4 regions of the Stenotrophomonas sp. TWI819 genome follow, and region 1 is predicted to be linked to each of the others. Evidence: predicted binding sites of a transcription regulator. Region 1 holds the regulator's gene; each other region holds the start of a gene.
The links. The regulator FliA, encoded in region 1, starts transcription of late flagellar genes. The targets are predictions, from matches to a motif close to TAAAGTTTNNCNNNCNNNGGCCGATAA.

Region 1 (7,462 bases):
GCGACCACAGCGACGCCAGACCGGCCCCCTTGAGGATGCTGCCGCCGACCAGTGAGGCCAGCGCGAGGAAAAGTCCAATGAGGCTGAGTCTGTCCATGGGTCCGTTATCGGCTTGTGTGAATGGGACTTGAGACGCCGAAGGAATCCAGTGATGCGGCGGTCACACTTTCACGCGGTCAATCGTGGTTGGTGCGCAGCCCGTCCACGTCCAGGATCAGCGCCATGCGGCCATCACCGATGAGGGTCGCGCCGGCATAGCCACGGAGTCCGCGCAGGGCCTTGGGTAGCGGCTTGATCACCACTTCCTCGCGGCCGCGGACCTGGTCGACCACCAGGCCGAAGCGGGCTTCACCGGCCTGCAGCACCACGATGGTCAGCAGCGAGGACGGCATCGGCTCCACATCCAGCCAGTGACGCAGATCCACCAGGGCCAGCGTGTGCGATTTCCGGTCCAGAACGGCACGGCCGTCGAACCAGCCCAGGGAGGTGTTGGGGGCATGCAGCACCTCCATCACGCGGGCCAGGGGCAGGGCGTAGACGTCCTCGCCGGCCTGCACCAGCAGGGTCGGCAGGATCGCCAGGGTGAGCGGCACGCGGATCATGAAGCGGCTGCCACGGCCCAGCTCGGACTGGATCTGGATCTGACCACTCAACTCGCGGATGCGCGACTGGACCACGTCCATGCCCACGCCGCGGCCGGAGATGTCGGTCACCTGCTGCTTGGTCGAGAAGCCCGGCAGGAACACCAGGTGCAGGCATTCCTCGCTGCTCAGGCGGGCGGCGGCTTCCGGATCGATCAGGCCCTTCTCGCGCGCCTTCTGGCGCAGGCGTTCCGGGTCGATACCCGCGCCGTCGTCCTGCACTTCGATGCTGACGTAGTCGCCTTCCTGCTGCGCGGACAGGCGCACGTGTCCGCTGCGGGGCTTGCCCTGCGCTTCACGCAGCTCCGGCATTTCCACACCGTGATCGATCGCGTTGCGGACCAGATGGACCAGCGGATCGGCCAGCGCTTCGACCAGGTTGCGGTCCAGCTCGGTTTCCGCGCCGATCAGTTCCAGCTCCACTTCCTTCTTCAGCGAGCGCGCGACATCGCGGGCCACCTTGGGGAAGCGCGAGAACACTTTGCCGACCGGCTGCATGCGGGTGCGCATGACGGCCGACTGCAGGCGGGCGGTGGCGATGTCCAGCGTGGAGACCGCGCGGTCCAGCTCTTCATCGTGCAGGCGCGCACGCAGCGTCTTGAGCCGGTTGCGCGAGAGCACCAGCTCGCCGATCAGGTTGACGATCGCATCCAGGCGCTTGGTGTCCACGCGCACGGTGTGCTCGGCCTCGGCAACCGGCTTGTTGGGCGCGGGCTTGTTGGCGGCAGGCGCGGCGGGCGCTGCCACCGCACGCGGCGCCGGGGCCGGTGCGGCCGGCACGGCCTTGGCACCGGGTGCCGCGCCGCCGTGCAGCTGGTCGAGCAGCGATTCGAACTCGTCTTCGCTGATCATGCCGTCGTCTTTCCTGGCGGCGACGGCGGTCGGTGCGGCACCGCCATGCAACTGGTCGAGCAGCGCTTCGAATTCATCGTCGGTGATCAGCTCACCGCTGCTGGGGCCGGCCGCGGCACTGGTGGCAGCCGCCGGGGTGGCCGGGCCGTTCACGTCGAACTGCGCGATCAGTTCCGGCGGGGCATAGCCCGGCTCGGTGCCGGCCGAGACCGAATCCAGCATCGACTGCAGGTAATCCAGCGACTGCTGGGCCGCATCGAAGTGATGGGCCTGCAGCGTGGCCTGGCCCGAGCGTGCCATGCCCAGGGTTTCCTCGGCGGCGTGGCACAGCTCCACCATCGCCTGGATGCCGAGGAAGCCCGCGCCGCCCTTGAGCGTGTGGAACCCGCGGAACACGGCGTTGAGCTGGTCACTGTCCTGGGGCGCCTGCTCCAGCGACACCAGCTGTTCGCCGAGGCGATCCAGGATCTCCTGGGCCTCGAGGATGAAGTCGGCAGCGATATCGTCTGGAACAGCACTCATGATCGTTAAAGTCCCAAATCGGAGAGCAGGTCGTCAGCGTCGACCTGTGAAACCTGGTGGCGGTCCAGACCGGTCACGGCCGGGCCGGCCAGGCCGTTGTCACGCTTGTGCGCGGTGTCGTCCTGCGGCGGCAGGCCCAGGGCACTGAAGCCCTCATGCACGCGACGCACGATGCCCACCACGCGGCGGATGATCTGCCCGGTGAGATCCTGATAGCTCTGGGTGAGCGCGATCTCGGTCAGGTTGTGGCGGATGCGGTCCAGCTGCTGGTCCTGGTCGGCCGTCAAGCCATTGGCGCGCAGCTGCTCGGTGAGCGTGCGGCATTCTTCGGCCAGGTCCAGGGTGCGGTGGGTGGCCTGTTCGGTCATCGCCACCACATGGTCAAGGCGTGCGCAGGCATCGTCCAGTTCGCCGGCTTCGCTGGGCAGGCTGGGCAGCTCGCCCAGTGCCTGGCCAAGTTCGCGGGCGAGCCGGTTCAACCCGGCCATCATCGGCTGGGTACGCAGCGCGGCGAGTGCGTCGATTTCCTGACGCCACGCGGCTTCGTCACCCGATTCCAGCGCGGCCAGTGCATCCTGCAGGCGCTGCACCAGCGCTGATTTGTCGCTCAGGGTTTCCATCAGGCGCTCGCCGCCAGACGCTCGAAGATCTTGCCGAGCTTTTCTTCCAGGGTCTGGGCGGTGAACGGCTTGATGATGTAGCCGTTGACGCCGTTCTGGGCCGCTTCGATGATCTGCTCGCGCTTGGCTTCAGCGGTCACCATCAACACCGGCAGCGTCTTGAGCTTGGCGTCGGCGCGGATGGCCTTGAGCAGGTCGATGCCCGTCATCACCGGCATGTTCCAGTCGGTGACCACGAAATCGAACGGCTGGCTCTGCAACAGCATCAGCGCGGCATGCCCGTCCTCGGCTTCGGCCGTGTTGGTGAAGCCCAGATCGCCCAGCAGGTTCTTGACGATACGACGCATGGTCGAAAAATCGTCGACGATCAGGATACGCATGTTCTTGTCCAAAGCTCTTTCCTCGGTCTTAATGGTTCTCGAGGCCGGCGTCGGCCGCCTCGAAGATTTTCAGTCGGCCACGCAGGCGCAGCACGGCCTGGCCATGGATCTGGCACACGCGCGATTCGCTGACGCCCAACACGGCGCCGATCTCTTTCAGGTTCAGTTCCTGCTCGTAGTACAGCGACAGGACCAGCTGTTCGCGCTCGGGCAGCAGCCCGATCGCGTTGCCCAGCTCACGCCCGAACTCACCGCGCTCCAGCACCTGCTGCGGGGTCGGGCCGCCCTGGGCGACGGTGTCCAGCTCGCCCTGGTCCTCGATCCGTGATTCCAGGCTCAGCACCTGGCCGCGCGAGGCATCTTCCATCAGGCGCAGGTAGTCCGGCAGCGGCATGTCCATCGCGGCCGCCACTTCCGTGGCGCTGGCGGCGCGTCCGGTGCTCTGTTCGAGCCGGCGGATGGTGGCGGCGGCGTCGCGGGCCCGGCGATGGACCGAGCGAGGCACCCAGTCGCCACGGCGGATCTCATCGATCATCGAGCCACGGATGCGGATCGAGGCATAGGTCTCGAACGAGGCGCCCTGGTCGGCGTCATAGCTGCGCGACGCTTCGATCAGACCCATCATGCCGGCCTGGATCAGGTCGTCGACCTCCACGCTGGCGGGCAGACGTGCCGCCAGATGGTGGGCGATGCGGCGGACCAGGTCCGAGTGCTGGGCAATGCACTCGTTCGCGGCGACCCGCTGGACCTCTTTGTATTGTGCGGCGCCTTTCATGCGGTCACCCCGCGTTGCTTGAGGATGCGTTCCAGGAAGAACTCGACGCCACCCCGCGGCTCGGTCGGGGCCTGCCAGCGTGCGGTACGGCGTGCGATCTCGGTCAAGGCCAGCGCCGACGGACTGGACGGGTAGGCCTTCACCACCGGCTGCTGGCGCTGGACCGACAGGCGCAACCAGTCGTCCTGCGGCACACAGCCGAGGTAGTTGAGCGACACATCGGCCAGGAACTTCTCGCAGACGCGGGTCAGCTTTTCGTACAGCACCCGGCCTTCATTCGGGTCGCGCACCATGTTGGCGACCACCTGGATGCGGTCCACGCCGCGTTCGCGCGAGAGGACTTTGATCAGGGCGTAGGCATCGGTGATCGAGGCCGGTTCGTCGCAGACCACCACCACGGTGTCCTGGGCGGCCTGGCAGAAGGTCAGCACGCCGTCGGTGATGCCCGCGGCCGTGTCCACGACCATGATGTCCAGTTCGCGCTCCAGCTCGGAGAACACGTTGACCAGGCCGATGTGCTCGGCCTGCTGCAGCTCGGCCATGTTGCGGCGGCCCGAGGCGGCCGGCACCACCAGCACGCCGCCGGGACCTTCGATGATGACCTCCTCCAGCGTGCAGCGCCCGGCGACCAGGTCGGCCAGGGTCACGGTCGGCTTCAGGCCCAGGATCACATCGACGTTGGCCAGGGCCAGGTCGGCATCCAGCAGCAGGGTACGTTTGCCCATGCTGGCAAGCGCCACGGCCAGATTGGCCGAAACGTTCGTTTTGCCCACGCCGCCCTTGCCGCCGGTGACGGCGATGGTGCGGACCGGGCCCAGCGGCTGGCTTCGGGTAGCCGACAACGGGAAGGTCTGGGTCAGCTTGGCGTACTCACGCGACGGCATGGTTCAACTCCGGGTTGCAGGGCATATCGGCCGCGCGGCGCAAATCTTCAAGGCGAAGTACAAGATTGGCCGCGCTGGCACGGTGCAGGTCTTCAGGAACGTCCTGGCCATCGGTGATCCAGGTGATCGGCAGGCGGTGGTCGACGGCCACCGACAGGGCGGTACCGAAGCGGCCGGTCTCATCCAGCTTGCTCAGCACCACGCCCTGGGGGTTGGCGGCGCTGAAGCGGCGGACCACCTCGTCCATATCGCCGAAACTGGTGTTGGCCGGCAGCACCAGCAGGGTGCGGATCTGCTCGGCGGCCCGCAGCCACTGCAGCTGGGCGGCCAGTGCACGGTCGCGCGGGCCCAGGCCGGCGGTGTCGATCAGGACCAGCTTGTAGTCCTTCAGGCGCTCCAGCAGCTGGTTGAGGTCGCTGCCGCTGCTGGCTTCGTGAACCGCGATGCCGAGCTGGCGGCCAAAGCCGTACAGCTGTTCGCGGGCGCCGATGCGGCCGGTATCGGTGGTGACCAGGGCGACATCGCGGGCGGCGTGGGCTTCGGCGAAACGCGAGGCCAGCTTGGCGATGGTGGTGGTCTTGCCGGCGCCGGTCGGGCCGACCAGGGCGATCACACCGCCGGCTTCCAGCGGATCGACCGGGGCGATCGGCAGCTTCCTGGAGAGCAGGCCGAGCATCAGGCCGCGGCCACGGTGGGCTTCGGTGTCCAGCGGGATCTGCATGGCCACGTCGCGGCTGATCCCGGCATCGAAGCCGTATTCGTCCATCAGGTCCAAGGCGGCCGCACGGACCGGCGAGCCGCGCAGGCGTTCGTCGGTGAAGCGGTGCATCTCGCGCTCGATGACGTGGCGCATGCCGGCCACTTCGTGACGCAGCTGGCGGATTTCTTCGTCGTCGCGCGGGATCAGGCTCAGCTCCGGCGCGCTGGCCACGACCGGTGCCGGTTCGTTGGCGGCGGCCGCGGTGGTCACCGGCAGCGGCAGCGCCGGCGGTACCGCGGCAGCCACGATCGCGGCCGGGGCGAGCACCGCGGCGGCCGGCAGTGCGGGTTCGTCGGCGTCGTCCAGCGGCGGGTCGATCACGAAGCGGGCGCGGTTGATCGGGGCCGGGGCCGCGACAGCCTCCATCGGTGCGGCGGGCGAGGCTGCGGCAGCCTGCTCGACATTGAACGGCGCGAAGATCTGCTCCGGCAGCGACGGTTCGTTGACGGCGGGGCTGACGCTGGCGCGGGCCAGGGTAGCGGCAAAGCCATCGCTGCCGCGCTGGGGCACGCTTTCGTTGGCGGTATCGAGCGTGCGACCGGTCGCGCCGACAGCGGCGCGGGCCAGGGCGGCAACGGCCGAGGTGGTGGCGGCCACCGGCTCGGGCGTGGCCACCGGGGTCTTGCGACGGGTCACGGCGGCGATCACGGCATCGGCGGCGCTGCGCGGGCGCGGGGCCGGCGGCGGAGCGACATCCTTGCGGGCCGCTTCCAGGGCGCGCTGCACTGCGCCCTCGTCGTAGTTCGCCGCCGCCACGATCTCGACACCTTCGGCGATCCGGCGGTTGGACAGGATCACTGCGTCAGGACCGTGTTCCTTGCGCACCAGGTTCATGGCCGAGCGCATATCGGAGGCGACGAAGCGTTTGATTTTCATGCTGTGGTACCGGGACTGGGGCGGCGGAGTGGTGGAAGGGAAACGCTGGTTGTCGGTGGTCTGCACGGTCAGGGATTCCCTTTATTTCCTGCTGCGGTGAATTCGAGTGGGGTGTCTGTTTTCTGTCGCGGTGCCGTCGGGCGCCTGGCTCAACTGATCGTGCCGACCAGCTTCAGCCGTTTGTCCTCGGGCACCTCGCTGTAGGCGAGTACGGACAGCGAGGGGACGCTGTGGCGTACCAGCCGTGCCAGCGCGGCACGTACCGGGCCAGGCACCAGCACGACCGCCGGCTCGTTCTTCGCTTCCTGCTTGCCGACACATTCGGCCAGGCTTTGATGCAGTCGCTCAGCGAGTCCGGGTTCCAGCGCGGCGCCGTTGCCCTGAGTGGACTCCTGCAAGACGCGTTCCAGTTGCGGGTTGAGGGTGAACACCGGCAGCTCCGCCGACATTCCGGCGATCTCCTGCACGATGAAACGGCCCAGCGCGTTGCGCACGGCAGCGGTCAGCACCGCCGGGTCCTGGCTGGTCGGGGCGCTTTCCACCAGCGATTCGACGATCTTGCGCAGCTGGCGGATCGGAATGCGTTCGATCAGCAGGTTCTGCAGCACGCGCACCACGGCCGAGAGCGGCAGCGATTTGGGTGTCAGATCCTCGACCAGCTTCGGTGCGCTCTTGGCCAGGTTGGCCAGCAGCTGCTGCACTTCTTCATGGCCGAGCAGTTCCGGGGCGTGCTCGCGGATCAGGTGCGACAGATGCGTGGCGACCACCGTGGCCGGATCGACCACGGTGTAGCCCATCGTTTCGGCGTTGGCGCGCTGGTGCGGTTGGATCCAGGTGGCGTCCAGGCCGAAGGCGGGATCCTTGCCGGCAATGCCTTCCAGCGTGCCCAGCGCGCTGCCCGGGTCCAGCGCGAGTTCGCGGTCCGGGTGGATCTCGGCCGTGGCTACCGGGACGCCGTGAATCAGCAGGCGGTAGGCGGTGGCGGGCAGTTCGAGGTTGTCGCGGATGTGGACCGAGGGAATCAGGAAGCCGATGTCGTGGGTGAGCTTGCGGCGCACACCCTTGATCCGCGCCATCAACTCGCCGCCCTGGTTCTTGTCGACCAGCGGAATCAACCGGTAGCCGACTTCCAGGCCGAGCGGATCGACCGGG
Region 2 (7,462 bases), on a different contig from region 1:
CCGCGAGCTGCAGGCCATGGCCGGGCGCCTGTTCTCGCTGCAGGAAGACGAACGGCGGGCGATCTCGCGCGACCTGCACGACGATATCGGTCAGGCCATCACCGCGATGAAGTTGTCGGCCTATGCGGCGCAGGATGAGCAGGACGCCGCGCGCCGTGACGAGGACCTGGCCCAGATCATCCAGCTGGCCGACGCCACCGTGGGCAAGCTGCGCGACATCTCCACCCTGCTGCGCCCGCCACAGCTCGATGCACTGGGCCTGGAAGCGGCGCTGCGCTGGCAGGCCGGCGTGCTGTTCCGCTCGGCGGCGATCGACCTCCTGCCGGACATCCAGTCACTGCCACGGCGGCCGGCCGGTGATATCGAGCAGGCCTGTTTCCGCATCGCGCAGGAAAGCCTCACCAATGTGCTGCGCCATGCCCGCGCCAGCCAGGTCAATCTGCACCTGCGCGATGTCGACGACCACGGCCTGCACCTGCAGGTCCGCGATGACGGCGAAGGCTTCGATCCGGAAGGCCCACGCGGCCTCGGCCTGATCGTGATGCGCGAGCGCGCGCAGAGCGTGGGTGGCACCCTGCGCATTGAATCGGCGCACGGCGCCGGTACCCTGATCGACCTTTACCTGCCGTATCGCGCCTCGGGCGCGACGGCTCACGACTCTCTGGAACACTGAGCCCATGTGGAATCCTTCCCTGCCCCTGGTCAGCATCGAGGACGCGCCGCCCCGCCTGGGCGCCGGCAACCCTGAGCTGCAGGCCATGGTGACCGAAGCTGCCTCCGGCGGCACGCCGCTGATGCTGATGCACGTGGACATCGACCACTTCGCCTCGGTCAACGAGAACATGAGCGCCGAAGTGGGCGATCAGGCGCTGGTACTGGTCGCCCAGCGCCTGCAGCACCACCTGCGCGGGCGCGGCAAGCTGTGGCGCCACGGCAGCGATGAGTTCCTGCTGGCCGTCCCGCGCACGGCCGAAATGCCGCTGCCCGAAGACCTGGCCGAGGAGATCCGCCAGCAGCTGGAGCTGCCGCTGTCGGTGCTGCCGTACACGCTGTTCATGACCGGCAAGCTGGGCGTGAGCCTGTGCCCGGAACACGCCACCGGCGTCTCGCGCCTGCTCGATCACGCCGAAGACGCGCTGTACCAGGCCGCCCGCGAAGGCGGCAATGCGGTGCGCATCCATGCGGTGGATACGCCCTCCAGCGCGCACAGCGAGAGCATCATCGCGCGCCAGATTGTCGACGCGATCCCCAATGGCGAGCTCAAGCTGCGTTACCAGCCGCTGGTGAGCGCCCGCGATGGCCACGTGGTCGGCATGGAGGCGCTGCTGCGCTGGCAGTCGCCCACGCTGGGCATGCTGGTGCCGGAGCGCTTCATGCGCACCGCCGAGCGGCTGGGCATCATCGTGCAGATCGGCACGTGGGTGCTGGAAGGCGCCTTGAAGCAGGCCAAGCTGTGGCGCGACCAGGGCTTCGACGATTTCACCATCGCGGTCAACGTTTCAACGCTGCAGTTGCTGCGCCCGAACTTCTTCGCCGAGGTGATGTCGCTGCTGCAGGCCGCCGGCGTGCCGGCGCACATGCTCACGCTGGAGATCAACGAAAGCGCGCTGACCAACAACGTCAACTTCGTCCACGAGACGCTGGTCAACCTGCGCAACGAAGGCATCAGCCTGAGCCTGGACAACTTCGGCACCGGTGATTCCAGCCTCAGCGCGCTGGTCCGCTACCCGGTGGACAAGCTGAAGATCGACCGCAGCTTCATCAAGAGCGCACCGGCCGGCAACCGCGAGGCCGCGATCGCGCGCGCGATCATCGCCATGGGCCACCAACTGGGCATGACGGTGATCGCCAACGGCGTGGAGTCGCAGGCACAGCTGGGCTTCCTGCGCCGCAACGACTGCGATGTGTTCCAGGGCTATCTGTTCGGTGAGCCGATGTCGGCCGATGCCGCCGGCATGACCCTGCGCCGGCGCTACCTGCGCCCTGAGGCCTTCGCCGAGACCCGCCCGGATCGCACGTTGTTGCTGCTGGACGACGAGGAGAACGTGCTGCGCTCACTGGTGCGCCTGTTCCGCCGCGACGGTTACCGCATTCTCGCTGCCGGCAACGTGCGCGATGCGTTCGATCTGCTGGCCATCAACGACGTGCAGGTGATCCTGTCCGATCAGCGCATGAGCGACATGAGCGGCACCGAGTTCCTGGGCCGGGTGAAGATGCTCTACCCGGACACTATCCGGCTGGTGCTGTCCGGCTACACGGACCTCAACACGGTGACCGATGCGATCAACCGCGGCGCGATCTACCGGTTCCTGACCAAGCCGTGGAACGACGATGAGCTGCGCAAGCACATCCACCAGGCGTTCCGCACGCACGAGGAACAGCGCCGGGCCAACACCGCGCCTGCGGTGGCTGCCCCGGCAGACGACTGATCAGCGCGGCTGCTTGATCGGCAGCACCACGCGGAATTTCGACCCCACGCCCGGCGTGCTGTCCAGGTCGATGCGACCGTGGTGCTTGTTGATGATGCTGTAGGAGATCGACAGGCCCAGCCCGGTGCCGCTGCCGACCGGCTTGGTGGTGAAGAACGGATCGAAGATGCGCTGGCGCAGATCCGGCGAGATACCCCCGCCGGTATCCTCGAACTCCACCCAGACTGTCTCGCCATCCACGCCGGTGCGCACGTTGATCGTGCCGCGGTCGGCGATGGCATGGCCGGCGTTGAGCAGCAGGTTCATGTAGACCTGGTTCAACTCCGACGGCAGGCACTCCACCAGCGGCAGCTGGCCGAACTCGCGGTGCAGGGTCACCTTGTACTTGAGCTCGTTCCAGATGATGTTGATCGTGGATTCCAGACCGGCATGCAGGTCGACCAGCTTCCACGACTCATCGCGGCCGGAGTAAGAGAAGTCCTTCAGATCGCGCACGATGCGCGTCACCCGCTCGATGCCCTCGCGCGATTCGGCCATCAGCTGCGGCAGATCGCGGCTGATGAAATCGATGTCGAAGCGCTGACGGATGTCGTCGATCTCCGGGATCAGTGCCTTCGGATCGGGCGCACGCAGCGCACGCTCGTACGCTTCGATCACGGTGAACAGACTGCGCAGGTATTCCTGCAGGCTGCCCAGGTTGGAGTGCACGTAGCCGATCGGGTTGTTGATCTCGTGCGCCACACCGGCCGCCAGCTGGCCGATGGAGGCCATCTTCTCGGACTGCAGCAGTTTTTCCTGGGTGCCGTTGAGGCGCAGGTAGGCCTGGCGCAGCTCGGCATGACGCTGCTGCAGCTCGCGCTCGTAGTCTTCCTGGCCTTCGATACGGCGGAACAGCGCCAGATAGTGCCGCTGGCCGCCATCGTCGTGGTGGTAGACGTGGGCGATGACCATGCGCTCACCGACCGGCAGGCTGCCATTCCAATGGCCGTGGAGGCGTGCCTGCTCCAGTGCATCGGGCGGTAGCAGCTGGCGCAGCCATTGCGCGGGGGTCAGCTCGGCATCGCGTTCGGCCTGGCCGAGAATCTCACTGACCGCGGTGTTGGCCAGCGCGACGCTGCCGTCCTCACGAAACAGCAGAACCCCTTCCTTGATCCGCTCGAACAGGGCAAGCAGAACCGGATGCGGGGGCAACGGGGCGGTGACAAGGGAGGACGTTACGGTCACGGTCACATCGGGCGGCTGGAAAACAGGCGCCCAATATACGCGGTGACGTCATCGTCGGCAGCCTGGGGCCGCCGGATCGGGCTGCTCAGGCGACCGCGAGCGGCCGCCGGGTGTGCAGCGTGTGCGACTGGCCCTTGGCGTCGTACGCCGAGGAATCCTCGCTGCGGCCGAGTTGGCGCAGCGCCCAGTTGACCTCGCGGCGCCGCCGCGACAGCAGCACGCCGTTGGCGCGATTGCGCTCGGCCAGCTCCTGCACGCGCTCGGCCTGGCCGAGCGGCAATGCGGCCTCGAGGGCCCGCAACGCCTCCAGCTTGGCACCCGTCGCGCGGATCAGGGCCTGCACGTCATGCTCGACCAATGCCTGGCGTTCGACGTCCAAGGCATCGCTGAGGCGCTGCAGCGGCTCGCTCATCGCCAGCTTCATCCCTGCAGCTGCTGGTCCAGCTCAAGCATGCGCGAGGCGATCGCGTCGGGATTGATCTTGTAGGTGCCGTTCTGCAGCGAATCACGCACGGCCTGGACACGGTTGGCATCGATTGCCGGAGCCGTGGACAGTTCACGCTGCATGGCCTGCAGGCTGGTGGCTTCGCCAGTCAGGCGCAGGCTGTCGGCAGCCTCCACCGGGCGCGCCGGGGCATCGGTGCTGACGCTGGGCTTGTTGCCGAGCGCAACACTGCGCAGATGGGCGGTGGCCTGCAGGTTGCCGTCGATTTTCTGGCTCATGGGTTTGTCCTGGAAGTACGGTTCACAAGGGATAACGGCCAGTCAGCCGCCATCTTTAGGGGAATATTGCAGGTTTTGCGGTAAAAGTGGCCCGTATTCACAATTCTGGTCAGCGCGCCACTAAAACGTCACCGCTGGCCGCGACGGTGCCCTGCACGATCTTGCGCGAAGAGAGGTTCTCGACCGAGACCCGCTCATTCTCGCCCGCGTCGGCCATGGCGCGCCCGGCAACCCGGACCTCCACCCCGCCGCGCCGGGACACCAGGGCGACACTGTCGCCGCGCCGCACCAGCCGCTGGGCAACCAGATCGTTGGCCGACAGCAAGCTGCCGGCGCTCAGGGTCCTGCGTGCCACCCGGCCAACCGCCGCCGCCGGATCGGCCAGCGCAGCACCGGCGATCCGTGCCGCATCACGCTGGCCAGTGGTGATATCGGCCGCCGCCAGGGTTTCTCCAGCAGCCACGCCTCTATTGAGAATGAGCACGGTCTGGTTGCGCCGCACCTTTACCGGTACGAACAAACGCCAGCCGCCCGCGTCGGGGCAGCTCACCTCCACTGTACTGGTCCCGGTGGGCTGGGCGGCCAGCGGTTGACCACACGCCGGCAGGCGCAGTGCCGAATCCAGGGTGGTGTCACCTTCGCTGCCGGCCGGCAACGTCCCCAGCGCCGCCTGGCGGATGCTGTCCACTGGTTGCCAGCCCCCAGCGGCCCAGGCGGGCGCGGCCAGCAACAGTGCGGCAAAGAGAACAGAACGCATGGGCACTCCACGGGCAAGGATCATGCGCAGCTCGATGCAAGGGTCATGCCGAACTCCTGCGCGCAGGGCGCTCAAGTCGCCGCCGGTGCCGCCGATACCAAGTCCATGTCCCATGACCTGCTCAACCGCATCGACCAGCGTACGCGACTGGCCGGCCACAATCGTCTGGCCCTGCTGCTGTTCCGGCTGGGTGGACGTCAGCTTTTTGGCGTGAATGTCTTCAAGGTGCAGGAAGTGCTGCGGCGCCCGGATCTGTTCCAGGTGCCGGGGCTGCCCAGCCAGTTCGCCGGTGTGGCCGATGTCCGTGGCCGCTCGGTGCCGGTGCTGGACCTGGGCCTGGCGATCGGCCACCCCGAGCGTGAGCCCGATGCCGACAAGGCGCCGGGCTACCTGGTGGTGACCGAGTTCAACCGTTCCATCCAGGGCTTCCTGGTCAGCGGTGTGGAACGCATCGTCAACATTGCCGTCGAAGACATCCACCCGCCGCCGGAACTGGGCGCCGAGTCCAGCTATCTGACCGCAGTCACCCGTTTTCAGGGCGAACTCATCCAGGTGATCGACGTGGAAAGCGTGCTGGCCGACATCGCCGAAGTCCGCGGTGAGGCCGTGCTGGATCCCTCGATGGCCCTGCCCGCCGACGCCCCGCCGATGCAGGTCCTGGTGGTGGACGACTCCCGCGTGGCCCGCCAGCAGATCCGCAGCGTGCTGGACCAGCTGGGGGTCGGGGCGACCCTGCTCTCGGACGGCAAGCAGGCGCTGGACCACCTGCTGCAGATCCACGCCTCCGGGGAGAACCCCGCCGAGCGCTACGCGATGGTGATCTCCGATATCGAAATGCCGGCGATGGACGGCTACACCCTGACGACGGAAATCCGGCGTCACCCGGGCCTGGCCGGCCTGTACGTGCTGCTGCACACCTCCCTGTCGGGCGTGTTCAACAACGCGATGGTCGAGCGGGTCGGCGCGAATGCGTTCGTGGCCAAGTACTCGCCGCATGAGCTGGCGGACTTCCTGCTGGACCGCCTGAAGAAGGTCGCGATGGCGGCGTAAGGGGCGGCCGGCGCTGGCGCCGGCGTCCTTCCCCCGGTGGGTGTACGGCATCCATGCGTCGCGTGGATGCACACCCGGGGTATGGCTTGCGCATCCACGCATGGCGTGGATCTACCTTGGGGCTTGGCCCTTTTATCCACGGATGGCGTGGATCTACCCCGGGGCATGGCCCCCTTGCCCTGGGGTGGTGAATTCCCCGGCGTGAACATGCCGCCAGCTACCTTCGCGCCCTGCCCTCTGGCACGCCGCTTGCACTGCCCCTGGCATCGTCCCGTGGGAGTGCGCCATGCCCAATCTGATTTCCAACTATCTGGGTGTCCATGCCCAGGCCATGCCGTTGCGCGAGCAGCGGATGAAGCTGATCGCCAGCAACCTGAGCAACGCCGATACCCCCGGCTACAAGGCCCAGGACCTGGATTTCGATGCCGCGTTGCGTAATGCCCAGGGCCTGGATGCAAACGGCCTGATGAAAACCACCAACGAACAGCATTATGAGATCGGCGGCGGGCTGAACCCGTTCCAGATCGCCAAAGAAGGCGTGCAGCCGAGCATCGACGGCAATACCGTCGACCCGGATGCCGAACGCGCCGCTTACGGCCGCGCTGCGCTGGAGTACCGCGCTTCGCTGAGCTTCGTCGAATCCAAGGTGCGCTCGATGCTCACCGCGATCACGGGGCAATAAGCCATGAGCAACCTGCCCATTTTCGATATCGCCGGTTCCGCGCTGCAGGCGCAGTCCGTGCGCATGAGCACCATTGCCTCCAACCTCTCCAACGCCGACACCGTCGCCGGTTCGGCCGATGCGGTCTACAAGCCGCTGGAGCCGATCTTCCAGTCGGTCACCAGCCGCACCGACCCGAACATCACCACGGTGCAGGTCAAGGAGATCAGCCAGAGCAACGCCGCGCCGATCCAGCGCTACGAGCCGGGCCACCCGCTGGCCGATGCCGATGGCTACATCTACCAGCCCGACGTGGACCCGGTCGCGCAGATGGTCAACCTGATCTCGACCTCGCGCAATTACCAGGCCGGCGTGGAGATGCTGACCACCGCCAAGGAACTGGCGCTGGCCACGCTGACCATGGGTCGCTGACCCTCACTCCCCAGGAATCGACCCCCATGAGCACCACCAACGGCGTTGGCCAGAACAGCAGCGACATCTACACCGCGCTGGGCCTGAACGCACCCAACAGCGACACCAGCAAGAAGAAAAGCACCCTGGACCAGGCCGACTTCATGCGCCTGATGACCGAGCAGCTGCGTCACCAGGATCCGCTCA
Region 3 (7,462 bases), on a different contig from region 1:
CTTCAGCCTGATCAACGCAACATCGTCGCCCGATGCAAGGAACACCACGATCAACATTGCCTCGCCACTGGCCATCGCCTGATCGATCAATGTCTGCGGCAGCGTCCTGTAGCCGGGATGGACGACAACGCGCTCGACGTCCCGGGCCGCTCCGTTGATCACTACCTGCTTGAGGTCAGCATGCATCGGCAGCGTGTGCGCGGCAGTCAGCACCCACTGCGGTGCGATCAGCGCGCCGTGACCCTCGCCGGGCATGTCCACGAGTGCGGGAAACTCGGTAGCGGGAACGCGATACTTCGCATCATCCACGTCATGCCGGATGACGATGGCATGGGCAGTTGAGGACACGGCGAGCAGCACCCCGAGTAACAACAATCGCTTCATATGTGATGCCTTGTGAGGTTCCAACAGCGGGATCAAGATGCCGGGCGCGGCAACGCAGGCTGGCTGGGTGTACCGTTACGACTCACGCTCACGGGATTCCAGCGCGCCGGCGAACTTTGCCATCAATCGCACCAGCTCCGATACGTCCTGCGCGGACCATGAGGCGAAGATCTCCCGTCCGATCCGCTCGCGGGCCGCGTCCAGCCGATCCGTCATGTCTTTGCCTTTCGGCGCGATGGTCGCCTCGCGGATGCGACGGTCTTCTGGATTGCCGCGACGCGTGACCAGTTCCATCGACGCCAGTTTGGCGACCTGGCGACTGATGGTCGTGTAATCGCGGCCCAGCCGGTCGGCCAGATCCACCACCCCGATCGGGCCGACCCGCTCGATCATCACCAGCAGGCGGAACAGCGCCTGGTCCAGCTTCAGGCCGGCGGCCTGGATCAGCATTTCATCATTGCGCGGGCGGTTCATCACGCTGGCAAGGCTGACCATGGAGAGGTGCAGCGACTTCAGCTCGGCCGAATTATGTGTATCTTGCACCCTCTTTTTCACGGGCATAGCATCTCCTCCACGTACGTGCATATTACACGCAGCTGGAGCGAGGCATGAGCAACAACCTTGATGTAGTGATCTGTGGAGCTGGCGCTGCCGGCCTCACCCTGGCCATCGAACTGGCTCGCCGCGGCGTGGCATTCCGGCTGCTGGAGCAGCGTGACCGACCCTTCCACGGCTCACGCGGCAAAGGTATCCAGCCGCGCAGCCAGGAGGTCTTCGAGGACATGGGCATCGTCAATCAGCTGTTCGCGGCGGGCGGGGCCTACCCTGTCTCCCGATCACATCACGCCGATGGCACCCATACGGACACGGTCATGGTGGAGGCGTCGCAAGCCACACCCGCCGAACCCTATCGGCGGCCGCTGATGGTGCCGCAGTTCCTGACCGAGTGCGTGATGCGCGGCCGCCTCGCCGCGCTGGGGCACCGGGTCGACTTCGGGCATGCACTGATCGGTTTGGAGCAGGACGCCGATGGCGTGACCCTGCGTCTTGCCACCTCTCTGGGCGAGCAGACGCTCCGCACACGCTATCTGATCGGCGCTGACGGCGGCCGCAGCATCGTGCGTCACGCACTCGATATTGGTTTCCCCGGCAAGACCCTGGGCGTGCGTGCAGTGGTGGCAGACATCGTGCTGCAAGGGCTGCCACGCGATGCCTGGCACACCTTCAACGAAGAGGACATGGCGCGGCGCATCGCGCTGTGTCCTTTGATGGGAACCGCGTTGTTCCAGCTACAGGCCCCGGTGCCCGTGGAGGGCGAGGTGGATCTCTCGGCAGCGGGCCTGGCGGCGATGGTACGTGAGCGCACCGGGCGGGATGACATTGCGGTTCTGGACGTCGAGTGGGCCTCGGCGTACCAGATGAACGCCCGACTCGCGGACCGTTACCGCGTCGGCCGGGCCTTCCTCGTCGGCGACGCCGCCCACACGCATCCCCCCACCGGCGGACAGGGGCTCAACACCAGTGCCCAGGATGCCTACAACCTGGGATGGAAGCTGGCCGCCGTGCTGCAGGGGGCACCGCAGACCTTGCTGGAGACCTACGAAGAAGAGCGCCGCCCTGTTGCAGCCGCGATGCTTGAGCTTGCGACGAAACTGCTCGACCACGCCCGCCGCGGCGACAATCGACGCGGCCGGGAGGTCCAGCAGCTTGATCTCGGGTACGCGGACTCACCGCTTTCGCTACCGGCCGAGCCCCGTATGGGACGCATTGCGCCGGGCAGCCGTGCTCCCGACGCCCCATTGCAGGGCGCGGGTGGGCAGCCAACGCGCCTGTTTGAGGTGCTGCGCGGTACGCATTGGACGTTGCTTGGTTACGAAGCCACACGCGCCGATGCACCGGCGCGGAAGGGCTTGCACGTCCACGTGATCGGCCAGTGCGGCGATCTGTGGGATACGCAGGGACACTTCGCCGGTGCATATGGCCTGCAGCCGGGCGAGTGGGTACTGGTGCGGCCGGATGGTTACGTCGCGGCCGTGGTCCACGAGCAGCAGATCGAGACGCTGAGCGCGCATTTCGACGGGTTGATGCCGCCGCGCCGATAAGACAACCGCACGCGGCGGGCCGGATACGCTGAGCATCCGGCCCTTATCCAGCACCGGTCAGCGGCGCGCGTCACCCAGCTTGAAGATCGCCACCGCCCCTTGAAGCGCCTGGGACTGGCTCTCCATCGAGCGCGCTGCGGCGTTGGCTTCTTCCACCAGTGCGGCATTCTGCTGGGTGGCCTCGTCCATCTGGATCACGGTCTGGCTGACCTGCTCGATGCCGGCGCTCTGTTCCTGCGACGCTGCGGAGATCTCGGCCATGATCTGGGTGACCTGCTGCACGGAGGCGACGATCTCCTCCATGGTGGTGCCCGCACGGCGCACCATCACCGCACCGCCCTCCACCTGGCCCACAGAGTCTTCGATCAGGCTCTTGATCTCGCGCGCGGCATCCGCCGAGCGCTGTGCCAGGGTACGCACCTCGCTGGCCACCACGGCAAAGCCTCGGCCCTGCTCACCGGCGCGGGCCGCTTCCACGGCGGCATTGAGCGCCAGGATGTTGGTCTGGAACGCAATGCCGTCGATGACCGAAATGATGTCAGCGATGCGTCGCGACGACGTCTCGATCCCCGCCATCGTGGTGACCACCTGGGCGACCACCTCGCCGCCCTGCCCGGCAACCCGGGCCGTGCTCTGCACCAGCTCGTCGGCCTTGCGCGCATGGTCGGCGTTCTGGCGTACCGTGGAGGTCAGCTCCTCCATCGACGCGGCGGTCTCTTCCAGGCTGGCCGCCTGCTGTTCGGTACGACGTGACAGATCGTCATTGCCGGCCACGATCTCGCTGGCGGCCAGATTGATCGCGCCGCTGCTGTGCTGGATGCGGCCGACAATGGCGGTCAGCTGATCTACGGTCGCATCGGCGTCGTCCCGCATCTGCGCGAAGACACCCTTGAAGTCGCCGACCATGCGGATGCTGAGGTCGCCGGCGGCAATGGCGCGCAGCAGACGCGACAGCTCGGCCAGGTTGGTATCGGTAGTCTGCATCAGGGCATTCAGGCCGTCCACCATGCCGCGGAAGTCGTGCGAGAACGCCTGTGCGTCGCCGCGCTTGCTGAAATCGCCGGCGGCAGCCGCCTGGGCCAGCGCCAGAATCTGAGTGTTGATGGCCTGCAGATTCCGCTTGGTCACCACCATCGCGTCGCTGATGGCGGCTTTTTCGCCAGGCAGCGCCGGCATGTCCACGGTCATGTCACCCACCGCATAACGCGACATCACCTCCACCAGCTGGCGCTGCACCTGGACATGCGCGGCCACCAGTGCGTTGGTCCCGGCCACCATGCGTCCATAGTCACCCGGGAACGTGGATGCCTCCATCCGGTACCCCATCTCACCCTGGTCATGGCGCGTGGCCATCTCACCCTGGGCATCGATCACGCTGCGCAGCTGGCTCTGCAGATGCCCCATCGACTGCAGCAGCTGGCCCATCTCGTCCATGCGGCGCGGCTCAATCCGGCTGTCCAGGCGCCCGGAGGCGACCGCACTGGAGACGCGCACCGCCTCGGCCAGCGGCGCAAGCACCTGGCGGCGGATCAACAGGAACAGCGCTGCACACAACAATGCCGCCGAGAGCAGGCCCACCACGACGATCACCATCAGCAGCGACCGCGCCGGCGCCATCACGTGGCTGGTGGGGACCGTGATGCCCAGCGCGAAGACCTCCGGCGCATCGCCCAGACGCAACGGCACCACCACACGCAGTGAGTCGACACCACGCACACTGACCTGATCGGCGATCACCTCGCCCTTGCGGGTGACGTCCAGGACCTTGCGGGTATCGGCGTCGTCACGGATCTTGCCGACCTCCGACGCATCGGCGCTGGCCATGACCGCGCCTGCCGGCGACAGCAGGCTGGCCTCGCCCACCCCCAACGGATGCAGCTGGGCGATGCGCTTCTGCAGCGCGTCCAGCGCCAGGGTCACGTTGACCGTGCCCAGGAAGCGCTCGCCGTCCATGATCGGCGTACTCAACGTGGTCATCAGCGTGTCCACGCCGGCCAGCGGGTAGACGTAGGGCTCGATGACATTGGGCCGATGGGTGTTGCGGCTCTTCAGGTACCAGTCGCCGACACCCGGAACGTCGTAGTCACGCAACGTCTCGCGCACGAGCGTTCCGTTCTGCCACGACCAATAGGCCATGAACCGTCCGCTGAAATCATGGCCCTCGGTGTCGGCGAACGCACTGTCCTTGCCATCGAAGGCGTCCGGCTCCCAGGTGCTGCTGATGCCCAGCCAGTCCTTGTGCGCACGCAGCTGCTCGCGCAGCACGACCGCTGCGGTCTCGCGGCTGAAGCGCGGATCAGTGTGCTGCGTGCGCAGCGCATTGGCCAGCGACGCGGCGGTATCGAAGCCCAACTCAAGCTCACTGGAGATGTTGCGCGCCTCGTGCCGCGCCACCTCGCGCAGCATGTCCTGCGCTGACGTCGACAGCGCCTCACTGCTTCGCCAGTAGATGACCACCGCGGTAAAGGTGAAGCAGGCCAATGCAAGCAGACCGGTACCGAGCATCAGACGTGCGGCGACACTGTCACGGCGAATCAACGAAAAACCCATGGATGGCACTCGAAAGAAAATGGCCACGGTCCGGAATGGACGCAGTGCACCGTCATGCGATAACGGCGTGAAGGCGACGTTCTTTAAGAACCATTCGACATGCGCGTGACCAGAGAACGCAGGCTATAGTGCGCACCGATGTTTCTGCGATCTACGTCGTCCACTGCCATGAAAAACCGCTCCACGCTGTCGCTGACCTTCGCGTTGATCGCGACCCTTTCCTCTGCGGCGCACGCTGCTGAATCCACCTCGACAACAGAACCGCACGTGGACATCGGCGGTGCGGTGCGCTTCAGCTATGGCTGGCTGGACTACGGCCCCACCAGCCGACTGCAACTGGAGCTGCTGCGTGCCGATATCGACGCCGGTGCAGGCCCACTGTTCCTGTCCGCGCAGTACCGCTGGTATGACGGGTTCGATGCCGTGCACCATGCCTATGTCGGTTGGAACGCGAGCGAGGACACCGTCGTGCAGGCCGGGATCCAACAGGTTCCGTTCGGACTGCTGCCCTTTGCCGCGCAGAGTTTCTGGTTCGGCTCCGGCTATTACCTGGGCATCGAGGATGACTACGATCCCGGCATGGTGATCCGTCACCGCGATGGCGCAGACCAGTGGCACCTCGGCTGGTTCGCCGGCGACGAATACGGCACCGGCGCACGCAGTGATCGCTACTCCTTCGACGTGGCCCAGACAGACACACTGCCCTACCGCGAGCGCGAGAGGCTGCACCTGCGTTACGAACACAGCCAGGCCTGGGCCGGCGGCGACCTGCTGCTGGGCGGCTCTGCTTTCAGTGGACGGGTTGAGAACGTGCGGACCGGGCAGCGTTACGGCCATCATGCGGCGGCCGTGCACGCGCAATGGACGCGCGACAGCTGGACCACACAGCTGCAGTGGGCGCGCTACCGTTACAGCATCCCGAGCGATCGCATCGCCATGTCGGCGTTCCTTGCGCCGTTCGAGATCGCGGCAGAGGCCGATGTCCCCACCGCCAATGTGGCCTATTCCTTCGGCAAGACGCGCTGGCTGGACAACGTCACCTGCTACAACAACCTGAGCATGACCTTGCCCGTGCAGGATGCCCCGCAGCTGCGGAACTCCTGGCAGAACGTCACCGGCTGCAGTGTGCAGAAGGGCGCGATGTTGACCTACGCTGACTGGATCGCCGGCAAGAACATGTGGTTTGCCGGCGGCAATGGGGTCGGGATCGATGACGGCGCAGCCACAGGCTGGCACTCCCGGTTCAACCTCAACATCGGGTTTTACTTCTAGGCGAGGCAGGCGGGCACAGGCTGCGTGTGCGTCGCCTTACAACCCAAACGCCCGCCTTCGGCCAGAGGCGGACCCGCCTGACGCGGCTGCACGGACTGCATCGGTGGAAGCAGTTGCTAACATTGTCAGCCACTCCTCCGTGGAAGGACGTCGCCCGCATGCTTTTCCTCCCGGCGTTTCATCGCGTTGTAGCGCTGACGCTCGTGGCATTGCCACTCTGTCCGGTGTCCACCCTGTCAGCGGCAGAGCCTGCTTCTGAGACCAGCGCCTTCACCCATCCCATCAACACCGCCAAAGACGCCCCTTTGATAGGCCTTGGCAGCAATGGCCTGCTGCGTTATGCCTTGTATGCCGAACGCGGTAGCGATCACGCGCGCAACATCGTTCCGGACTTCTCCCGCGCAGGCTATCAAGGCGGCGGCGTCAGTCTGCCCACCCGCTCCAGCATTCCCGTCATCGAAGTCCTTGGGCCACACGCCGAGGGTGACGACTATCCCCGTATCCAGGCAGCCATCGACGCGGTCGCCGTACGTGCCAAGGACAGCCGGGGCCTGCGCGGCGCAGTCCTGTTGCGACGCGGCCACTATAGGTTGAGCCAGATGCTGACCATCCGGGCCAGCGGCGTGGTGCTGCGCGGTGAGGGTCGAGGTGCAGACGGCACGGTGATCCGCTCCGACGTCAGCGAGCGTCAGGGCAGGATCCTTGACGTCGGGACCAGCGAATCCGCGGTGCCCCGCGCAGCGTTGGATGCACGCCGGACCGCAATCAACATCGACTACGTGCCGGTAGGGGCAATGCGGATCAGGGTAACGTCCGCAGCCGGCTATCGCGTGGGCGATACGGTGTCGATCGCGAGGGAGCCCGATGCCCGCTGGGTCGGCCCCGAGGGCATCGATACCGCGCGATATCGGTGGACGCCCAGCGACTACGCCGTTTACAGCGAACGCGTGGTCACCGCCGTAGACCATGACACGATCACCCTTGATGCCCCGATCATGGATGCCATTCAGACGCGCTTTGGTGGCGGCAGCGTCTATCGCACGGATTCCACCCGTATCTCCCAGGTCGGCATCGAAGACCTCCGGCTTGAGGGTAACCCCGAGACCGGCACGGTCAACGGCACCCCCGATTCCGGCCCCTTTATCGCACTCCGA
Region 4 (7,462 bases), on a different contig from region 1:
TGGCGATGCCATGGGAGAGGTAATTGACGATATCCAGCCGGGTGACGTCCTGCTGGTTGAGGTAGTACACGGCGTGCGAGTCTTTCTCGCCGAAAATCGCGACCAGCACGTTGGCGCCGGTGACTTCCTTCTTGCCCGAGGACTGCACGTGGTAGACCGCGCGCTGCAGCACGCGCTGGAAGCCCAGCGTCGGCTGGGTATCGCGCCCATCATCTTCGGCCAAGCGCGAGACGGACGCCTCGATGGCCTGCTCCAGTTCCTGGCGCAGGCGGTCGGCATCCGCGCCGCAGGCCTTCAGGACGGCCTGGGCGGACGGGTTGTCGAGCAGTGCCAGCAGCAGGTGTTCCACCGTCATGAATTCATGCCGGGCCTCACGGGCGCGCTTGTAGCACTGTCCGATGGTGTGTTCGAGGTCTTTACTGAACATGATTAACTCCGGCGGCAGTTAGGAACAATATGCGGCCAACCTTCACGATTTCCATCACCCTAGCGGATCGGTGCGTTCAGACGGCGTTAGCACTTGCCTGATCGCTCCGTCCATTCGACCAGGCTCCATCATGCACGATCTTCCGGCCACGAAATGGCAGCTTGGCCGTGATGGCACTGTCACGGTCAGCCGAGGATGTGGCGGCGGACGGGTGCTGGCGCGGAGAAGGGCGTGGCGCGGCTGCCATGGCCGGACCGCCAGGACGGGCTTCGCAGCAGGTACGGCGCAGGGACACGCCGGCCGCTGAGGGCCGGATGTCATTGTGGGTGGAACAGTGCGGATCGCGGGCGCACGCAGTGCTGGCCCGCGCCAACGATCAGCCGCTGGTCTTTTCCATCGTGCACAGCAGCGGGTGCTGGTTCATGCGCGAGAATTCATTGACCTGGGCGACCTTGGATTCGGCGACCTCGCGGGTGAACACCCCGCACACGCCGCGGCCGCGGGTATGCACGTGGAGCATCACCTGGGTGGCCTTGTCCAGATCCATCGAGAAGAAGTGCTGCAGAACCGTCACCACGAAATCCATCGGGGTGTAGTCGTCGTTCAACAGCATCACCTGGTACATCGGCGGTGGCGCGACCTCGGGGCGTGCAGGCTCAAGCAGCACGCCGTGGTCGTGATGAGTTTCGTGGGAAGTCTCGCGGGGCATCCCCACATTATAGGGCCCTGCTCCGCCGGATTGGACGTTGCCCCCCACCGCCCTTCACAATCTGCACTCTCCAACCAGACTTTCACAGGGATTTCATGAAAAGGATTGCTGCCGCACTGCTGCTGGCCATCACTGCCACCAGCGCCCATGCGGCCGAAGCGGACAAGGCTGTCGGGCGTGCTCTGGACACGCTGGAGTACACCTACGAGGTGGACGAAGACGGCGACTACAAAATGGTCTTCGACATGGATGATGGCCGCAGCCAGCTGGCTTTCGTGCGCTCCACCGTCGAGGAATTCGGCAAGCACAAGATCCGCGAGATCTGGTCGCCGGCCTACAACTCGCCGGGCAAGCAGTTCCCGGCCGCCGTGGCCAACCGCCTGCTCGAAGACTCCCAGGATGCCAAGATGGGCGCCTGGGTGAAGCAGGATCAGCTGGCGATGTTCGTGGTCAAGGTTGACGCCAACGCCACCCCCGAGGCACTCAGCGACGCCATCGATGCGGCCATCCGCACCGCCGATGCGATGGAGCTGGAGCTGACCGAGCAGGACGAATACTGAGGTGAATGACGTGCAGGAACCGCGCTGGGCGCCCCATGTCACCGTGGCCACGGTTGTGGTCCGCGACGGGCGCCTGTTGCTGGTCGAGGAAGCCATCGACGGCCGCCAGGTGCTGAACCAGCCGGCTGGGCACCTGGAGCCGAACGAGACCCTGGCCGCCGCCGCGGTCCGTGAAACGCTGGAGGAAACCGGCTGGACGGTGCGCCTGAGCGCCTTCATCGGCACCTACCAGTGGACCGCCCCGGATGGGACGCCGTTCCTGCGCTTTGCCTATGCGGCCGAACCGCTGTCGCACGATCCCGACCGTCCGCTGGACGACGGGATCCTGCGCGCCCTGTGGCTGACACCCGCCGAACTGAGGGCCGACCCTGCCCGCCTGCGCAGCCCGCTGGTGTGGGAGGTGGTGGCCGACTATCTGGCCGGCCAGCGCCACCCGCTGTCGATCGTGCGGGAGGCCCGATGAGCACCCCACGCGTGATGGTAGGCGTCTCCGGGGGTGTGGATTCCTCGGTGGCCGCCTGGCGGCTGGTCCAGCAGGGCGAGCCGGTCGCCGGCCTGTTCATGCAGAACTGGGCCGATGACGGCAGCGGCGACTGCCGCGCCGAGGACGACCGCCGCGATGCCGTGGCGGTCTGCGGCCTGCTGGGCATTCCGTTCCACTTCCGCGATTTCTCCGGCGAGTACTGGCAGGGCGTGTTTGAACACTTCCTGGCCGAGTACGCCGCCGGGCGCACGCCCAACCCGGACGTGTTGTGCAACCGCGAAGTGAAGTTCAAGCATTTTCTCGACGCCGCGCGCGAGCTTGGCGCCGAGCGCATCGCGACCGGGCACTACGCCCGCATCGCGCAGATCGACGGACGCTGGGCCCTGCTGCGCGGCGCCGACCGCAGCAAGGACCAGAGCTATTTCCTGCACCAGCTGGGCCAGCAACAGCTGGCCGCGACCCTGTTCCCGATCGGCGACCTGCAGAAGAGCGATCTGCGCCGGATCGCACGGGATGCGCGCCTGCCGACCCATGCCAAGAAGGATTCCACCGGCATCTGCTTCATTGGCGAACGCGACTTCCGCGAGTTCCTCGGCCGTTACCTGCCAGCGAAAAGCGGCGAGATCCGCGATCCGGATGGCGCCCTGATCGCCGAACATCCCGGCGTGTTCTACTTCACATTGGGCCAGCGCGAGGGCCTGAACATCGGTGGCGTGCGTGGCCGGCCGGCGGCGCCGTGGTACGTGGTCGGCAAGGATGTCGCCAGCAATGTGCTGTATGTCGACCAGGATCGCGAGAGTCCGTGGCTGCAGTCGACCCGGCTGCATTCCGAGACCGCCCACTGGATTGCCGGCGCACCGCCCGCGCGCCAGTTCGACTGCACCGCCCAGACCCGTTACCGCCAGCCCGACGAGCCGTGCACCGTCACCGTGCACGACGACGGCACCCTGGCGGTGCGCTTCGCCCGACCGCAGCGCGCCGTCACCCCCGGTCAATCGCTGGTGTTGTATGACGATGAGGTCTGCCTTGGTGGCGCCGTCATCGCCGCCACCGACGCTCCGCTGGAACAGCGCCTGCGCGCCACCCCTTCTCCTTTCGAGGTATCTGCTGCATGAGTTTTTCCGTCGACGACCGTGTTCTTGCTCTGGCCGGCATCGCCCAGGCCCTGCAGCAGGTGCGCCGCATCGCCGAAACCGGCCACTCCGAAGCCGCCGTGGTCCGTACCGCGGTGGACAGCGTGTTCCGCATTGACGCTGCCACCCCGCAGGAGATCTACGGCAGCGCCAGCCATGTCGCCCCCGGGCTGCGCCTGCTGCACAACTACCTGAGCAGCCAGGGCCAGGACGAGCACCTGCCGCGGCTGGCGCTGTCGGTCCTGCAGCTGGAGCGGCGCTTCGTGCGCGAGCACGAGATCGTGGCCAAGGTCAGCACCGGTATCGAGCGCGCCCAGGCCCAGGCCACCGAGCTGGGCGACAGCGCCCATCCGGACGTGCTCGCCAGCTTGGGCGGCCTGTACGCCGACACCATCAGCAATCTCAAGCCGCGCGTGATGGTCCAGGGCAACCCGCATTACCTCGGCCAGGCCGGTGTGGTGGCCGAGATCCGCGCGCTGCTGCTTTCGGCGGTCCGCTCGGCCGTGTTGTGGCGCCAGACCGGCGGCCAGTACTGGGACTTCCTGTTCTCGCGCAAGGCGATGCTGGAAGCGGTCGCCCGCCAGCTGCGCTGAGGCCAACGGCCTGGAATTCCGGTCGCCAGGCCCGTACGCGGGCCGGCGCCGGGGCGTGCGGAGGGTTACGGGCGGACCACCGTGATGCATCAAAATTCAGCGGACGGCTAAAGCAAACCGGGGTACGGCCGATACAGCATCCGTGCACCTCCCCGAGAACGTCCATGTACTCACGCCTCTTCATCCGCTTGGCCGCCCCACTGGTCCTGACCCTTCTGCTCCCCGTTGCCATCGGCTTCGAGTGGCCAGCCGCCCTTCGCTGGGCGATCCTGACCACGATGACGCTCAGCTGGCTGGGCTTCGCCTGGTGGACGGCTCGCGCCCAGAACCAGCGGTCGCCCGAGCAGGCCCGCATCCTGCGTGAGCAGGACCAGTTGCTGAGCGAGCTGCGCTCGTTCGTCGGCAACGAAATCGAAGGCTCCCGCGGCGAAGTCGAACGCGCCCGTGACCTGATCCGCCACGCCGTCAGCGGCCTGGGTGGCAGCTTCGATGCCATGAACCGCAAGTCCCGCCAGCAGAGCCAGGCCTTGGCCCGCATCGTCGACCGCGCCGGTGAAGACGGTGGCGCCGGCGTCGACGTGGCCCGCTTCGCCCAGCACGCCAGCCACCGCATGGAACAGCTGGTGGAAGCGCTGGAACAGGTCAGCGGCCAGAGCAGCAACACCGTGCAGCACATCGATCAGATGGCGCAGCACCTGGATGGCATCTTCGCGCTGCTGGAAGACGTCAAGTCGATTGCCGACCAGACCAACCTGCTGGCCTTGAACGCCGCCATCGAAGCTGCCCGTGCCGGTGAAGCCGGTCGTGGGTTCGCGGTGGTCGCCGACGAAGTCCGCAACCTGTCCGAGCGCTCGACCACCTTCAACGAGCAGATCCGCAAGCTGGCCCACAGCTCCAAGGATGCCATCGCCAAGGTCCGCGAGACGGTCTCGCACATGGCTTCCCGCGATATGGACCGGTCCCGCGAAGCGCGCCAGGAAGCGGCGGCGATGCTCGACAACGTGGCCCAGATCAATGCCTCGCTCGGCGATGGCATGCGCGAGATTTCCGAGTGCGGCCGGGCGATCGACAGCAGCGTGGCCGAAGCGGTCCGCGCCCTGCAGTTCGAGGACATCGCCACCCAGGCCCTGGGCGGCGTGCATACCCACCTGGATCGCCTGACCGCGATCAACCGCGAAGCGGTGGCCCTGCAGGAACTGCTGCAGCGCAATGGCGGCGTGATCGACGAAGAGATCGTCACTGCCCTGCAGCGCACCGGCAACCGCCTGCGCGACATGCGCAGCGAATGGGAGCGTCCGCCGCACAAGGCTGTCGCCCAGCAGAGCATGGCCGCCGGCGCGGTCGAACTGTTCTGATCCAGCGGTACCGTGCCGCTCCCGGCACACCCTGCGGCCCCGGCTCACCCCGGGGCCGTTGCGCTTGCACTACCCGCCTCGCCTGCAGATGATCGACCCATGTTGAATGCGTCCATGTTGTCCGTTGCATCCGTAGCACCCACCGACCTGGAGCCCGTGGCGCAGATTGCCGACGGCGCCCTCCAGGCAGCCATCAAAGACCACACTCCCCTGCAGGGCCGCGCCCTGATCGCGCATCTGGAGCAGCTTGCTCGGCAGGAGCTGGCGAAACTGGCCAGCCAACCCATTGATCCGGGCACCACGCCCATCGATCCGGCCCTCGCCGGCCTGGCGTGGGACCTGGGCCTCAGTGGTGATGATCTGGGCGCTGCTGCGCGCTGAGCGTGGGCCGGTGGTCCGGTGGTCCGGTGGTCCGGCCAACCCGGATATTCTTCAGCGTCACACAAGGTGAGTACGCATGAAGGAACGCCTGAAACAGGTGGCATTGCATGCCCAGGGACTGGGCTCGGCCCCGCTGTTCAACCCAGGGGCTGATGGAGCCCTCCACGCCATCTCTCACCTCGGCTACGTCCAGATCGACACGCTGTCGGTCATCGAGCGCGCACATCACCACGTGCTGTGGAATCGTGTCCCGGAGTACGACCCGGCGTGCTTGAACCATCTCGTCAGCGAAAAAAAGCTCTTCGAGTACTGGTTCCACGCCGCTGCCTACCTGCCGATGCGCGACTATCGCTTCGCGCTGCCCCGAATGTCGTCGATACGCACAGGGGAAAGCCGCCACTTCTGCAACGGCGATCCCTACCTGATGAAGGAGATCCTGGCCCGGATCCGCTCAGAGGGTGCGCTCAGGCTGCGGGACCTTGAGAGGGGTGACACCGGCAGCGGCAGCTGGTGGAGCACCGGCCCGGGCCGTCGTGCCGTCGAAACGCTCTTCATGCGCGGCGATCTGATGGTATGCGAGCGGGCGGCGCCGAGAAGCGCTACGATCTCGCAGAGCGCTGCCTGCCGGATGGTCTGGACCTGAGCATCCCGGATGATCACGAGTACGCCGTCCATCTTTTCGAGACCACGCTCAGGGCACACGGCGTCTTCACCGCGACCCAGCTGCTGCATCTCCGGAGCGGGAAGGCGCTCCGCACCGCCATGCGCGAGGTTGTCCACGATCGGATCACTGCTGGCAGCATCCAACTGCTGAAAGGCAATGGTATGGACGTGTACGTGGACAGTGCTGCGCTGGAATCGGCGGCAGCCTCCCGCGCGGCCGTCACGATTCTCTCGCCCTTCGACAATCTGGTCATCCACCGTGATCGCCTCAGCGCGCTGTTCGGCTTCGACTACCGGATCGAATGCTATACGGCCGCCCATAAACGCGTGTTCGGGTACTTCTGCCTGCCCGTCCTGTTCGGAGACACGCTGGTGGCACGGATCGACTGCAAGGCCCATCGCGCAGAGGCGCGGTTTGAGGTAGTCAGCGCGCATTGGGAGCCAGCAGCGGATCGAAATGAAGTCCTGCCGCTTCTCGGCAGTGAGCTCCAGCGCTTTGCCGGGTTTCATGGATGTGCGACGCTCGATGACGCTGCGCTGAGGCAGCGCGCAGGTCGGTCGAGGGTGCCTCAACAGGGCTGACGGCACCCTTGACACCGTCTCCGCCTGGCAGGCAGTGCCATGCCAGGTGCACGGTCGCTCAGAAGGCTACGTAGGCCGTCCTCAGACGCTTTGCGTCACCGCTACATAGCTCTCCCGCGGCGGCGTCTGCAGGCCCTGCTTCAACCACAGCGCCAGATCCCGCGGGGCCAGCGGCCGCGAGTACAGGTAACCCTGGATCTCGTCGCAGCCCTGGCGGCGCAGCATGGCCTCTTCCTGTTCGGTCTCCACACCCTCGGCCACGACCTTCATGCCCAGCGCATGGCCCAGATGCACGATTGCCTGGGTCACTTCGGCGGTACCGGCGTCGTGCAGCATGCCCTGGACGAAACTGCGGTCGATCTTCAGGCGCCCGACCGGGAACCGGTTGAGGTAATGCAGGTTCGAGAAGCCGGTACCGAAGTCGTCCACCGCGAGCGGGACGCCGTGACGCTCCAACACATCGAAGCAATGGCGCAGCACGTCGGTGTCACGGATCAGCGCGGACTCGGTCAGCTCCAGCTCCAGCCGCTGCGGCGGCCAGCCGTGCGCATGGCAGATGTCGATCACGCGTTCGG

Region 2: ABE463_RS02600 (chemotaxis protein) is a predicted target of FliA. The motif match lies at 5,205-5,231, and genes of this name have one in related genera.
Region 3: ABE463_RS01035 (methyl-accepting chemotaxis protein) is a predicted target of FliA. The motif match lies at 5,096-5,122, and genes of this name have one in related genera.
Region 4: ABE463_RS02550 (methyl-accepting chemotaxis protein) is a predicted target of FliA. The motif match lies at 4,015-4,041, and genes of this name have one in related genera.

What each region holds. Positions count from the first base shown of each region.
Region 1 is NZ_JBDJKY010000008.1:27,153-34,614, reverse strand. It holds gene ABE463_RS12250 (flagellar motor protein) at 1-97, opposite strand, end outside; gene ABE463_RS12245 (chemotaxis protein CheA) at 177-2,015, opposite strand; gene ABE463_RS12240 (protein phosphatase CheZ) at 2,021-2,635, opposite strand; gene cheY (chemotaxis response regulator CheY) at 2,635-3,027, opposite strand; gene ABE463_RS12230 (RNA polymerase sigma factor FliA) at 3,044-3,790, opposite strand; gene ABE463_RS12225 (MinD/ParA family protein) at 3,787-4,674, opposite strand; gene flhF (flagellar biosynthesis protein FlhF) at 4,661-6,310, opposite strand; gene flhA (flagellar biosynthesis protein FlhA) at 6,460-7,462, opposite strand, start outside.
Region 2 is NZ_JBDJKY010000001.1:590,075-597,536, forward strand. It holds gene ABE463_RS02570 (PAS domain S-box protein) at 1-673, shown strand, start outside; gene ABE463_RS02575 (EAL domain-containing protein) at 678-2,429, shown strand; gene ABE463_RS02580 (ATP-binding protein) at 2,430-3,653, opposite strand; gene ABE463_RS02585 (flagellar protein FlgN) at 3,739-4,077, opposite strand; gene flgM (flagellar biosynthesis anti-sigma factor FlgM) at 4,074-4,376, opposite strand; gene flgA (flagellar basal body P-ring formation chaperone FlgA) at 4,486-5,133, opposite strand; gene ABE463_RS02600 (chemotaxis protein) at 5,239-6,183, shown strand; gene flgB (flagellar basal body rod protein FlgB) at 6,470-6,865, shown strand; gene flgC (flagellar basal body rod protein FlgC) at 6,869-7,276, shown strand; gene ABE463_RS02615 (flagellar hook capping FlgD N-terminal domain-containing protein) at 7,303-7,462, shown strand, end outside.
Region 3 is NZ_JBDJKY010000001.1:216,812-224,273, reverse strand. It holds gene ABE463_RS01050 (trypsin-like serine protease) at 1-384, opposite strand, end outside; gene ABE463_RS01045 (MarR family transcriptional regulator) at 460-927, opposite strand; gene ABE463_RS01040 (FAD-dependent oxidoreductase) at 993-2,486, shown strand; gene ABE463_RS01035 (methyl-accepting chemotaxis protein) at 2,544-5,036, opposite strand; gene ABE463_RS01030 (hypothetical protein) at 5,205-6,308, shown strand; gene ABE463_RS01025 (hypothetical protein) at 6,467-7,462, shown strand, end outside.
Region 4 is NZ_JBDJKY010000001.1:578,740-586,201, forward strand. It holds gene clpA (ATP-dependent Clp protease ATP-binding subunit ClpA) at 1-427, opposite strand, end outside; gene clpS (ATP-dependent Clp protease adapter ClpS) at 804-1,136, opposite strand; gene ABE463_RS02530 (hypothetical protein) at 1,232-1,696, shown strand; gene ABE463_RS02535 (NUDIX hydrolase) at 1,698-2,159, shown strand; gene mnmA (tRNA 2-thiouridine(34) synthase MnmA) at 2,156-3,295, shown strand; gene hflD (high frequency lysogenization protein HflD) at 3,292-3,906, shown strand; gene ABE463_RS02550 (methyl-accepting chemotaxis protein) at 4,071-5,261, shown strand; gene ABE463_RS02555 (hypothetical protein) at 5,361-5,642, shown strand; partial or broken gene ABE463_RS02560 (crosslink repair DNA glycosylase YcaQ family protein) at 5,719-6,887, shown strand; gene ABE463_RS02565 (EAL domain-containing protein) at 6,969-7,462, opposite strand, start outside.